One region of the Acidovorax temperans genome, then DNA from elsewhere that is predicted to be linked to it. Evidence: predicted binding sites of a transcription regulator. Region 1 holds the regulator's gene; the other holds the start of a gene.

Region 1 (5,827 bases):
CTTGGCGCAACGGTAACAGGGTAATCCCCTGTGGTTTCGCACTGCATTTAATCGTGTTCCCTAATGAGCTGGCCTGTAAATTGCGATATGTTCCACTGCGTTGAGACACAAGAACAATTCTCAGCGTTTACCTTTACTGGAGATTGATATGCAATTGAAGTTGAAACTGACCGTGGTTGCTGCTATCGCAGCTGTTGCCGGCGTTGCCTCTGCACAAGAGCAGGTGGTCAAGATCGGTCACGTGGCTCCTGTTTCCGGCGCCCAGGCTCACTACGGCAAAGACAACGAAAATGGCGCCCGCATGGCCATTGAAGAGTTGAACGCACAAGGTGTCACCATCGGCGGCAAGAAGATCAAGTTTGAACTGGTTGCTGAAGACGACGCTGCTGATCCGAAGCAAGGCACTGCCGCCGCTCAGAAACTGTGCGATGCCAAGGTTGCTGGCGTTGTGGGCCACTTGAACTCCGGTACCACCATCCCCGCATCCAAGGTTTATAACGACTGCGGCATTCCTCACATCACCGGCGCGGCCACCAACCCCAACCTGACCAAGCCCGGTTACAAGACCACCTTCCGTATCATTGCCAACGACAACGCACTGGGCGCTGGTCTGGCTTTCTACGCTGCCGACACCCTGAAGCTCAAGACTGTCGCCATCGTGGACGACCGTACTGCGTACGGCCAAGGCGTTGCTGACGTGTTCAAGAAGACCGCTGCAGCCAAGGGCATGAAAGTGGTTGACGAGCAGTTCACCACCGACAAGGCTACAGACTTCATGGCCATTCTGACTGCCATCAAGTCCAAGAACCCAGACGCCATTTTCTTCGGCGGTATGGATCCACAGGCTGGCCCTATGCTGCGCCAAATGGAACAGCTGGGTATGGGCAACGTCAAGTACTTTGGTGGTGACGGCGTCTGCACGTCCGAAATCGCCAAGCTCGCAGCGGGCGCCAAGACACTGGCCAACGTGGTTTGCGCCGAAGGCGGCTCTTCGCTGGACAAGATGCCCGGTGGCAAGGCTTGGAAGGCCAAGTACGATGCCAAGTACCCCAACCAGTTCCAGGTGTACAGCCCCTACACCTATGACGCGACCTTCCTGCTGGTTGACGCTATGAAGCGCGCCAACTCTTGGGACCCCAAGGTCTACACCCCTGAGTTGCTGAAGGCCAACTTCAAGGGCGTGACTTCCACGATCCAGTTTGAACCCAACGGCGAAATGAAGAACCCTGCCATCACCCTGTATGTTTACAAGGATGGCAAGAAGACTCCTCTGAACTAAAGCCTGTTCAGCGGTCTCGCTAAAAAGGCCTTCTGCTTGATGAAAGCAGAAGGCCTTTGTTCTTTGCGTTAACTGGTTTCAGTCCGCCACGCAGTGCCTCAGTAGCAGGGCATTTATCGGCGGACTTGCAAAGCCCCAGGGTTGACGATGTTGGTGGGCGTTCCCTTGATGAAGTTCACGACGTTGTCAAAAGCAGCGCCAAAGTACAACTCATAGCTGTCCTGCTCAACGTAGCCGATGTGCGGCGTGCAAATGCAGTTCTCCAGCCTGAGCAGCGCATGGCCTTGCAAAATGGGTTCGCTCTCAAAGACGTCCACGGCGGCCATGCCCGGGCGTCCTCGGTTCAGTGCCGCAATCAGGGCATCGGGCTCAATGAGTTCAGCGCGTGATGTATTCACCAGCAAAGACGTGGGCTTCATGCATGAGAGATCTTCGAGCGAGACGATGTTGCGGGTGTCATCATTCAAGCGCAGATGCAGGGAAATAACATCGCACTGGGCAAAAAACTCCTCACGGGTGCTGGCTGCTTGGTAACCATCGGTCAGCGCTTTCGCCCTCGAGGCTTCGCGCCCCCAGATTCGGACGTTCATACCAAACGCTCGCCCGTAGCCAGCCACCAGCTGTCCGATACGGCCGTAGCCCCAAATCCCCAGGGTCTTGCCTCGTAATACGCAGCCAATCCCAAAGTTGGGCGGCATAGACGCTGTTTTGAGGCCGGATTGCTGCCATGCGCCATGTTTGAGACTGGCAATGTAATGGGGTAGGCGGCGGCTGGCAGCCATGACCAGAGCCCAGGTCAGCTCGGCAGGCGCTACTGGCGAGCCCACACCTTCAGCGACCGCAATACCTCGCTCGGTGCAAGCCGTGACATCCACATGACTGCCGATCTTCCCGGTCTGGGCGATCAGCTTGAGTCGAGGGAGTTTCTCTATCAGCTGCCGGGTGATTTGGGTTCGCTCCCGGATCAGCACAATGATGTCTGCGTCCTTCAGCCGTACCGAAAGTTGGCCCAGTCCTTTGACGGTGTTGGTGTAGACCTTGGCTGTGTAGGCGTCTAACCGCGAGGCGCAATGCAGCTTGCGTACCGCGTCTTGGTAGTCGTCCAGGATAACGATATTCATCCCGATATTGTGCCTTGTTGAGCCCGCCGATTCCTTGCACGATGTCGCTTCGCAAACTCCATATGCAACGCGATGTAGCGGGTTGGCGGGCCATGGCCGCGTGCTCAGTCAGCGAGCTTGAATCATCCGTACGCCAGAGCGGCTTCTCTGGCCGCCATACGGTCCAGTTCAGCGCATACGTCTGCCATTCGTCCGGAGATCACTAGCTTGCCTTCATCTTTGCCGCCGCGTGAGTGAACGATTCGAAGAGGCTTGAGGGTCTGCTTTGAGCCTGCAGGGGCATCTTGCTCCGAAGGAGTGGCGAAGAGGTCTGCAGTCTCGCCTTTTTGAATCGGTTTGCTCGCCGCAACATACAAATGCCGACCTTTGCGTGTCGAAGTTTGCTTGCGGCGAGACACGGTGGTAGCCACAGCGTCTTGGTTGGCCAGGGTTAAGTGCACTTCCGTACGACTGGTGGCGAGTGTGGGCAATGGCTTGGGTGGCGCATCGCCATCGATCTCCTTGGAAGCGATGCCGATGTGCCTTTTGCTGCCCTTGAGCGACGACAACAAGCGCGTCACTGCGGCCAGCGGCTTATGGATGGATGAAAGGGGCGTGGTTCCATTTCCCATGTGAATTCTCCGAAACTCGGTGGACGAACATAGGCAGGATTGAAAACAACAGAATGTTCCAGGGATGGCGCAAGCAAACTTGCTGCGCCAAACGCCCGCCACCTGGAACCTGTGCACTGACCTTGTGCGTTACATCAGCATGGTGTTGCGAATCAGACCTACCGCCAGCCCCTCAATTTCAAACACTTCGCCCGGCTGGACTGTGATGACGGGGTAATCTGGGTTTTCAGGCAGCAGTTCAATGCCTTTGGTGGTGCGCTTGAGCCTTTTCACGGTGACTTCGTCGCCCAGACGCGCCACCACGATTTGACCGTTGCGCGCCTCTTTGGTCGCTTGAACAGCGAGCAGATCGCCGTCCATGATCCCCGCATCGCGCATCGACATGCCTCTGACTTTGAGGAGATAGTCAGGCTTGTGCTGGAACAGGCTGTTTTCCACGCAATAAGTTTGGTCCACATGTTCCTGCGCGAGAATGGGCGAGCCTGCGGCGACGCGTCCGATCAAGGGCAAAAACAATTGGGTTGCCTGCTGCAGGGGGTTGGCAAAGTGTTGCCCACGGGCGGCGTTGATGGCCCTGACGGTGTCATTGCGCAGGCGGATACCACGGGAGGTTCCACTGAGCAGTTCAATGACGCCTTTTCGGGCCAATGCTTGCAAATGCTCTTCAGCAGCGTTTGCGGATTTGAATCCTAGCTCTGTCGCAATTTCTGCCCGTGTGGGTGGGGCACCGGTTCGCGCTATTGCGTGCTGGATCAAGTCCAGAATCTGCTGCTGCCGGGCCGTGAGTTTGGGGTTGTCGAGCATGGCGGTGTGGGTAAGGGCGGGGTGGTTGATTACTGTTTTTTAATCCAGTAACTGTATTTTTGACCAGTTTTTTGGAGTGCGCAAGTGAGTAAGCAAAAAATCGTCGTTTTTGGCACGGGTGGCACGATTGCCGGCAAGGCGGCTTCCATGTCTGACAACGTGGGCTACAAAGCTGGTGAGGTCGCCATAGGCGAGTTGTTGGCGAATATTCCTGGCATGCAGGCGGCGTTGCGAGGCCACGAACTGGTTGCACAACAAGTTGCGCAGATTGATAGCAAGGACATGGATTTTGACGTGTGGCGTGCACTGGCAATGGGCTGCCGGGATGCGATGGCAGACCCCGAGGTGCGCGGTATTGTCATTACCCATGGCACAGACACGCTCGAAGAAACTGCTTGGTTTCTGCAGTGCATCTTGAGCCCCCAGAAACCCGTGGTGTTGACCAGCGCCATGCGTCCTGCCACGGCTTTGTCGCCCGATGGGCCGCAAAACTTGCTGGACGCTGTGGCTGTCGCCTTGGAGCCAGATGCCAGGGACGTGCTGGCTGTGGCTGCAGGCGCTATCCATGAAGCGCGCTGGGTTCACAAGGCGTTTCCCTACCGGGTCGATGCGTTCAGCTCTGGTGAGGCAGGGCCTTGCGGGTGGGTAGAAGAAGGCCAGGTGCGCTGGGTACGGCGCCCCTCAACGCAGGCCAATTCAACCCACACAGCACTGTTGAATGATCTGCCTGCGGCGCAGGGTTGGCCTTGGGTTGAGGTGGTGCTGAGCGCCGCGGGCGCAAGTGGCCGTGCGGTAGATGCCTTGGTAGACGCGCAGGTAAACGGCCTGGTGGTGGCTTCCACGGGCAATGGATCACTGCACCATGAATTGAAGGACGCGTTGCTGCGCGCGAGCGAGCGTGGTGTTCGCGTTGTCAAGGCAACCCGTTGCGGCCAGGGTCAGTCCTTGGTGGGGGATTTGGGGGACTTCCCCAGCTATGCCGGGCTCTCGCCCATCAAGGCAAGGGTGGCACTGTTGCTTGACTTGCTTGCAGAGCGGGGCGCTCAGAATTCCGGCGTTTGATCTCTGTCGTCACAGGCTGTGCTATCTCGCTACCGCCTTGTATCTACTGCTTTGACAGCGCAGACTTCTGAGGGCAAGAGCGCACCCCAATTGGGGCGACTGAACGTAAAAAGCCCCGGCAGGCTGGGTGCCTACTGGGGCTTTTGAGGGACGCCGTCCAGAGCAATGTGCAGAAGTGCCTGCTGCATCACCCCGGATGGCATGGCAGAACTCAGCTGCTCAGCGCTTCCAGCGCGCGCGCCGTGATCTCTTCGACGCTGCCGGTGCCGCTGATGGCACGGTACTTGGGAGCCTGCGATGGTTCGCTCTTGGCCCAGTTGCTGTAGTAGTCCACCAGAGGGCGGGTCTGGTCGCTGTACACCTGCAGGCGCTTCTTGACGGTTTCTTCCTTGTCGTCTTCGCGCTGGATCAGGTCTTCACCGGTCACGTCGTCTTTGCCTTCCACCTTCGGAGGGTTGAACTTGACGTGGTAGGTGCGGCCACTGGCGGGGTGGGAACGGCGGCCGCTCATGCGTTCGATGATGGCTTCGAACGGCACATCAATTTCCAGCACGTAGTCCAGTTTGACGCCGGCAGCCTTCATGGCATCGGCCTGGGGAATCGTGCGGGGGAAGCCGTCGAAGAGGAAACCCTTGGCGCAGTCGGGCTGGGCAATGCGCTCTTTCACCAGGTTGATGATCAGTTCATCGCTGACCAAGGCGCCTGCCTTCATCACGGCATCGGCCTGCAGGCCCAGTGGTGTACCTGCCTTGACTGCTGCGCGAAGCATATCGCCGGTAGAGATTTGCGGGATGCCGTACTTCTGGCAGATGAAGGTGGCTTGCGTGCCCTTTCCGGCGCCCGGCGCGCCCAGCAGAATCAGTCTCATGGAGGTCCTCAAGGTTAGAAATCGTGTGGCACGGCTAGCAGGGGCGCGGTGCAGCGTCCAGGATGCCGTGCTCTTGTGGCGG
Region 2 (5,827 bases), 900 kb from region 1:
ACTGGATTTCCATGGCGCGCTTCACGTCACCTGCAATGGCCGCCACGCACAGTTCGTGCATCAGCCGGGGGGCCACGTTGGCTGTGACGCTCACGTTGCCATGGCCGCCGCACAGCATGAGGGCGACGGCGGTGGGGTCGTCACCCGAGTAGATGCCGAAGCCCTTGGGGGCTTCGCGGATGAGCCACTGGGCCCGTTCGATGTTGCCGGTGGCTTCCTTGATACCGATGATGCTGGGCACCTGGGCCAGGCGCAGCACGGTATCGTGCTGCATATCGGCTACTGAGCGGCCGGGCACGTTGTAGAGGATGGTGGGCAGGTCACCCACGGCCTCGGCAATCGCCTTGAAATGCTGGTATTGGCCTTCTTGCGTGGGCTTGTTGTAGTAGGGCACCACCTGAAGTTGGGTGTCAGCCCCTACCTTCTTGGCGAACTTGGCCAGTTCGATGGCTTCGGAGGTGGAGTTGGCACCGCAGCCGGCCATGATGGGCACGCGCTTGGCGGCTTGCTCCACGGCCACGCGAATGATTTCGCAGTGCTCTTCCACATTCACCGTGGGCGATTCGCCCGTGGTGCCAACGACGCCGATGCAATCGGTGCCTTCAGCGATGTGCCAGTCGATCAGTTTGCGCAAGGCGGGGTAGTCAACGCTACCGTCCTCATGCATGGGGGTCACAAGGGCGACGATGCTGCCGGTGAGGGGCACGGAAGAAGAGGTCATGTCCGCAGATGGAAACGGTAAAAGGGCATTCTAACTAGACAAGGGCTGCAGTCTGTGGCGCGCAGGTGCCTCGGGGTGAGGTGTTTCCCGCACGGCGGCAATGCGCTGCACAAACCGCGCCGGGTTTTCGAGGTATCCGTCTTCGTAGGCCACGGTGCGCAGGGCGCCAAAAGCCTGCAGTAGCTCGCCGGGGCGTAGCAGAAAATCGGCCCGGCTGGGTCTGCCCACGGTTTCATGCCCCTGGGCGAAGGTTTCGTAGATCAGAACGCCGCCGGGCGCCAGGCTGGCCAGCACGGCGGGCAGCAAGGGGCGCCACAGGTAGTTGGTCACCACCACGGCCCCGAACTGCCGGCCGGGCAAAGGCCAGGGCCCGTTTTCAATGTCAGCGCAGATCAGCTCGCCCAGTCCGGTGCAGGCGGCAATGGCCTCAGGTGAGCGGTCCACGCCCGTCACTTGCAGGCCCTGGGCCTGTAGCCAGCGCATGTGGCGACCTGCGCCGCAGGCCAGGTCCAGCGCTGTGGCCTGGGGTGGAATCAGATGCGTCCATCGCTGGACCCAGGCCGAGGGAGCTTCCGTGCCGTGCATGGGGTTTTGCTATTGAATTGATAGCTGCTTGCGCTTATGCATCAAGCGCTAGAGGCCAGAAATGCTTGAAATCAAAAACACGACCACACCTTGTCGGCCACCATCACCATGAAGTCTGGCACCGTGTACATCGCAAACACGGCCAGGCAGGCGACGATGGCCGCAACCCAGCCCAGCCCGCGCAGCCACGGGCGGCGGGGTGGGGTGGTGGGGGGAGGTGAAGCCATGGCGGTAAAAACTGCGTTGTTCACGCCGCTTGCGGCTGTGCCCGCTGGATGGGCGCTTCCTTGATGGGCAGGTTCACCAGCCCCGCCAGCACACCCAGCCCAATGGCGATGTACCAGACGATGTCATAGCTGCCAGTGGCGTCGTACAGGTAGCCGCCCAGCCACACGCCCATGAAGCTGCCGAGCTGGTGGCTGAAGAACACAAAGCCGCCCAGCATCGAGAGGTGCTGCACCCCAAAAATCTGGGCAATGGTGGCGTTGGTGGGGGGCACCGTGGACAGCCACAAGATACCCATCACGGCCGAGAAGATGTAGACCGACAGGGGCGACAGCGGCACCAGCAAAAAGATGCTGATCGCCACGGCCCGCGCCAGGTAAATGAACGAGAGGATGAAGCGCCGCGGCATGCGCTGCCCCAGGGTGCCTGCGATGTAGGTGCCAAACACGTTGAACAGCCCGATCAGCGCCAGTGCGTAGCTGGCCACCTGGGGCGATAAGCCGTTGTCCTTGAGGTAGCTGGGCATGTGCACGCCAATGAACACCACCTGGAAGCCGCACACAAAGTAGCCCGCCATCAGCAAATTGAAGCTGGGGTAGCTGAAGGCCTCCCGCAGGGCGTGGCCAATGGTCTGGTCACGCTTCGGTGCGGCGGCCCCCTGAAAGCCCGGCTCACGCAAGCCAAACGCCAGCGGAATGATCAGCAGCACGGCCATCGACAGCGCCAGCAATGCCTGCTGCCAGCCCAGGCTGGCAATCAGCCAGCCTTCCACCGGCACCATCAGAAACTGCCCGAACGAGCCTGCCGCTGCGGCCACACCCATGGCCCACGAGCGCCTCTCGGGCGCAATCTGCCGGCCCAGTACGCCGTAGATCACGGCATAGGTGGTGCCTGCCTGCGCTGCCCCGATCAAGAGGCCGGTGGTGAGTGCAAACAAGAGCGGGGTGGGCGAAAGCGCCATGCCCGCCAGCCCCAGGCCGTACAAAACGGCACCGCCCATCAGCACGCGGAAGGCGCCAAACCGGTCGGCCGCCATGCCCGCAAAGATCCCGATCACGCCCCACGACAGGTTTTGCAGCGCAATCGCAAAAGCGAACGACTGGCGGGTCCACCCCATCTCTTGGGTGATGGGCTGCAGCCACAGGCCAAAGCCGTGGCGCACGCCCATGGACAGCGTGACGATGGCAGCCCCGCAGGCCAGCACCTGGAACATGGATAGTTTCGGAGGATTCATATGCATTCACAGGAATGTAGCCAGATTGCGCGAATTGTGCTGGCACACCAGTGGCCAATACAGTGCGAGAGACAGTGTGTGCGACTGGTTTTTTATCCAGCTTTTGCGGCACTGCCCCACTACAATCCGCGCCATGGCAGCCAAACCTACCCCAGTTTCCGCAAGCGAATATTCCGAAGGCTCGATCCGTGTGCTCAAGGGCCTGGAGCCCGTCAAGCAGCGCCCGGGTATGTACACCCGCACCGACAACCCCCTGCACATCATTCAGGAAGTGCTGGACAACGCCGCCGACGAGGCGCTGGCCGGCTATGGCAAGAAGATCAAGGTCACGCTGCACACCGATGGCTCGGTCAGCATTGAAGACGATGGCCGGGGCATCCCCTTTGGCATGCACCCCGAAGAGAAGGCCCCGGTGATTGAACTGGTCTTCACCCGCTTGCACGCGGGTGGCAAGTTCGACAAGGGCAAGGGCGGGGCTTACAGCTTCTCGGGCGGCCTGCACGGCGTGGGCGTGAGCGTGACCAACGCGCTGGCTACGCGGCTGGAGGCTTGCAGCCACCGCGAAGGGCAGGTGGCACGCCTGGTGTTCTCGGGCGGGGAGGTGGTCGAGCCGCTGGTGGCCCGCCCGCTGGAGGCCGGTGAGCGCAAGCAGGGCACCACCGTGCGTGTGTGGCCTGATGCCAAGTACTTTGAATCGAGCGCGTTGCCGATGGGCGAACTCACCCACCTGCTGCGCAGCAAGGCGGTGCTGATGCCCGGCGTGTCTGTGTCGCTCATCAATGAGAAGACGCGTGACACGCAGACCTGGCAATACAAGGGCGGCCTGCGCGATTACCTGACGCAGACGCTGACTGCCGACCCGGTCATCCCCCTGTTTGAAGGCGAAGGCTTTGCCGACAGCGGCAACGAGAGCTTTGCCGAGGGCGAAGGTGCCGCCTGGGCCGTGGCCTTCACCGAAGAAGGCGCACCGGTGCGCGAGAGCTACGTCAACCTCATTCCCACCAGCGCGGGTGGCACGCACGACAGCGGCCTGCGTGATGGCCTGTTCAACGCCGTCAAAAGCTTTATTGAGCTGCACAGCCTGGCCCCCAAGGGCGTCAAGCTGCTGCCCGAAGACGTGTTTGCGCGCGCCAGCTATGTGCTGAGCGCCAAGGTGCTGGACCCGCAGTTCCAGGGCCAGATCAAGGAGCGGCTGAACTCGCGCGACGCGGTGCGCCTGGTCAGCGGCTTTGTGCGCCCGGCGCTGGAGCTGTGGCTGAACCAGCATGTCGAATACGGCAAGAAGCTGGCCGAGCTGGCCATCAAGGCCGCGCAGACCCGCCAGAAGGCAGGCCAGAAAGTGGAAAAGCGCAAGGGCTCTGGCGTGGCCGTGCTGCCCGGCAAGCTGACGGACTGCGAAAGCCGCGACACCAGCCACAACGAGGTGTTTCTGGTGGAGGGCGACTCGGCTGGCGGCAGCGCCAAGATGGGCCGGGACAAGGAAAGCCAGGCCATCCTGCCGCTGCGCGGCAAGGTGCTCAACACCTGGGAGGTGGAGCGCGACCGCCTGTTTGCGAACAACGAAATCCACGACATCTCGGTCGCCATTGGTGTGGACCCGCATGGGCCCAATGACACCCCCGATTTGAGCGGCCTGCGCTACGGCAAGATTTGCATCTTGAGCGATGCGGACGTGGACGGCTCGCACATCCAGGTGCTGCTGCTCACGCTGTTCTTCCGCCACTTCCCCAAGCTCATCGAGGCGGGGCACATCTACGTGGCCCGGCCCCCGCTGTTCCGTGTGGACGTGCCCGCACGCGGCAAAAAGCCTGCGGCCAAGATGTATGCGCTGGACGATGGTGAACTCAATGCCATCCTCGACAAATGCGCCAAGGAAGGCGTGCCGCGCGAGAAGTGCCAGATCAGCCGCTTCAAGGGCCTGGGCGAGATGAATGCCGAGCAGCTGTGGGAAACCACGCTCAACCCCGACACCCGCCGCCTGCTGCCCGTGCAATTGGGTGGTGTGGACTTTGCAGCCACCGAGGGGCTCATCACCAAGCTCATGGGCAAGGGCGAAGCTGCTGCGCGCCGTGAGCTGATGGAACTGCATGGCGATGCGGTCGAGATCGATATCTGACGGGCTGAGCCGCAGTTGCCCTCGCTGTTTGCTATGACGTTATTAAGCAAAATTAGTCTCTTGCGCTCGTCCGTACTAGGTTTGTTGCTCTGCTTTTTGCAGCAGCAGGCCCACGCTGACCTGTGGGCGCATGTGGACGAGCGCGGGGTGACGCACTTTGCGGCCGAGCAGCTCGATGCCCGGTATCAGCTTTTTTTCCGAGGCGCCGAATTCGACTCGACCCGCGACATGCCTGCGAATGCACCCGCCACGCCCCATGGCATGCCCAGCGCGGGTGCGCGCCTGCTGGCGTTTTTTGACATTGCGCCGGGCTACAAAAGCATCAAGCACCACCTGCGGGCCGCGTCGGAGCAGCAGGCGGTGGACTACGAGTTGCTGCAGGCGCTGATCGCCACCGAGTCGGGCTTTGACGCGCAGGCCGTATCGCCCAAGGGCGCGGTGGGTCTGATGCAACTCATGCCCGCCACGGCCAGCCGCTTTGGTGTGCGGGCCGATGCCAAGCGCTCGCTGGAACAAAAGCTGGCTGACCCCGCGGTGAATGTGCCTGCGGGCACGCGCTACCTGCGTTATTTGCTGGACCTGTTCCCTGGTCGCATGGACCTGGCGCTGGCCGCCTACAACGCGGGCGAAGGCGCCGTGCAAAAAGCAGGCAACCAGATACCCGCTTTCAAAGAAACCCAAAACTACGTGCGCACGGTGATGGCGCTGTACACCCAGCTCAAGCCGCCCGCACCGGTGCTCAGCCACCGTGCAGCGCCAGGGCGGGTGCGCATGCAGCTGCAGGGTGGCGCCCACAACCGCGGCAACCTGCCGTCCGACACCGTGGTGGCGCACAGCCGCGCCAGCAACGAACCTCTACCGACGATTCCGAATGAATGAGCGCTAACGAATGAGCGACCAACCCACTTTAGATTTCACGACCGCTGGCGATGATGGCGGCGACTCG

What was found. The regulator LexA, encoded in region 1, represses DNA repair genes until DNA is damaged. The targets are predictions, from matches to a motif close to ACTGTATNNNNATACAGT.
Region 2: the regulator LexA is predicted to act here: its motif matches at 2,849-2,866, upstream of PQV96_RS04860 (DNA topoisomerase IV subunit B).

What each region holds. Positions count from the first base shown of each region.
Region 1 is NZ_CP117193.1:1,931,933-1,937,759, reverse strand. It holds gene PQV96_RS09280 (branched-chain amino acid ABC transporter substrate-binding protein) at 149-1,279, shown strand; gene PQV96_RS09275 (D-2-hydroxyacid dehydrogenase family protein) at 1,393-2,400, opposite strand; gene PQV96_RS09270 (hypothetical protein) at 2,523-3,011, opposite strand; gene lexA (transcriptional repressor LexA) at 3,141-3,815, opposite strand; gene PQV96_RS09260 (asparaginase) at 3,900-4,877, shown strand; gene adk (adenylate kinase) at 5,089-5,745, opposite strand.
Region 2 is NZ_CP117193.1:1,031,496-1,037,322, forward strand. It holds gene dapA (4-hydroxy-tetrahydrodipicolinate synthase) at 1-721, opposite strand, end outside; gene PQV96_RS04845 (class I SAM-dependent methyltransferase) at 752-1,306, opposite strand; gene PQV96_RS04850 (hypothetical protein) at 1,378-1,533, opposite strand; gene PQV96_RS04855 (MFS transporter) at 1,554-2,771, opposite strand; gene PQV96_RS04860 (DNA topoisomerase IV subunit B) at 2,899-4,881, shown strand; gene PQV96_RS04865 (lytic transglycosylase domain-containing protein) at 4,915-5,760, shown strand; gene parC (DNA topoisomerase IV subunit A) at 5,771-5,827, shown strand, end outside.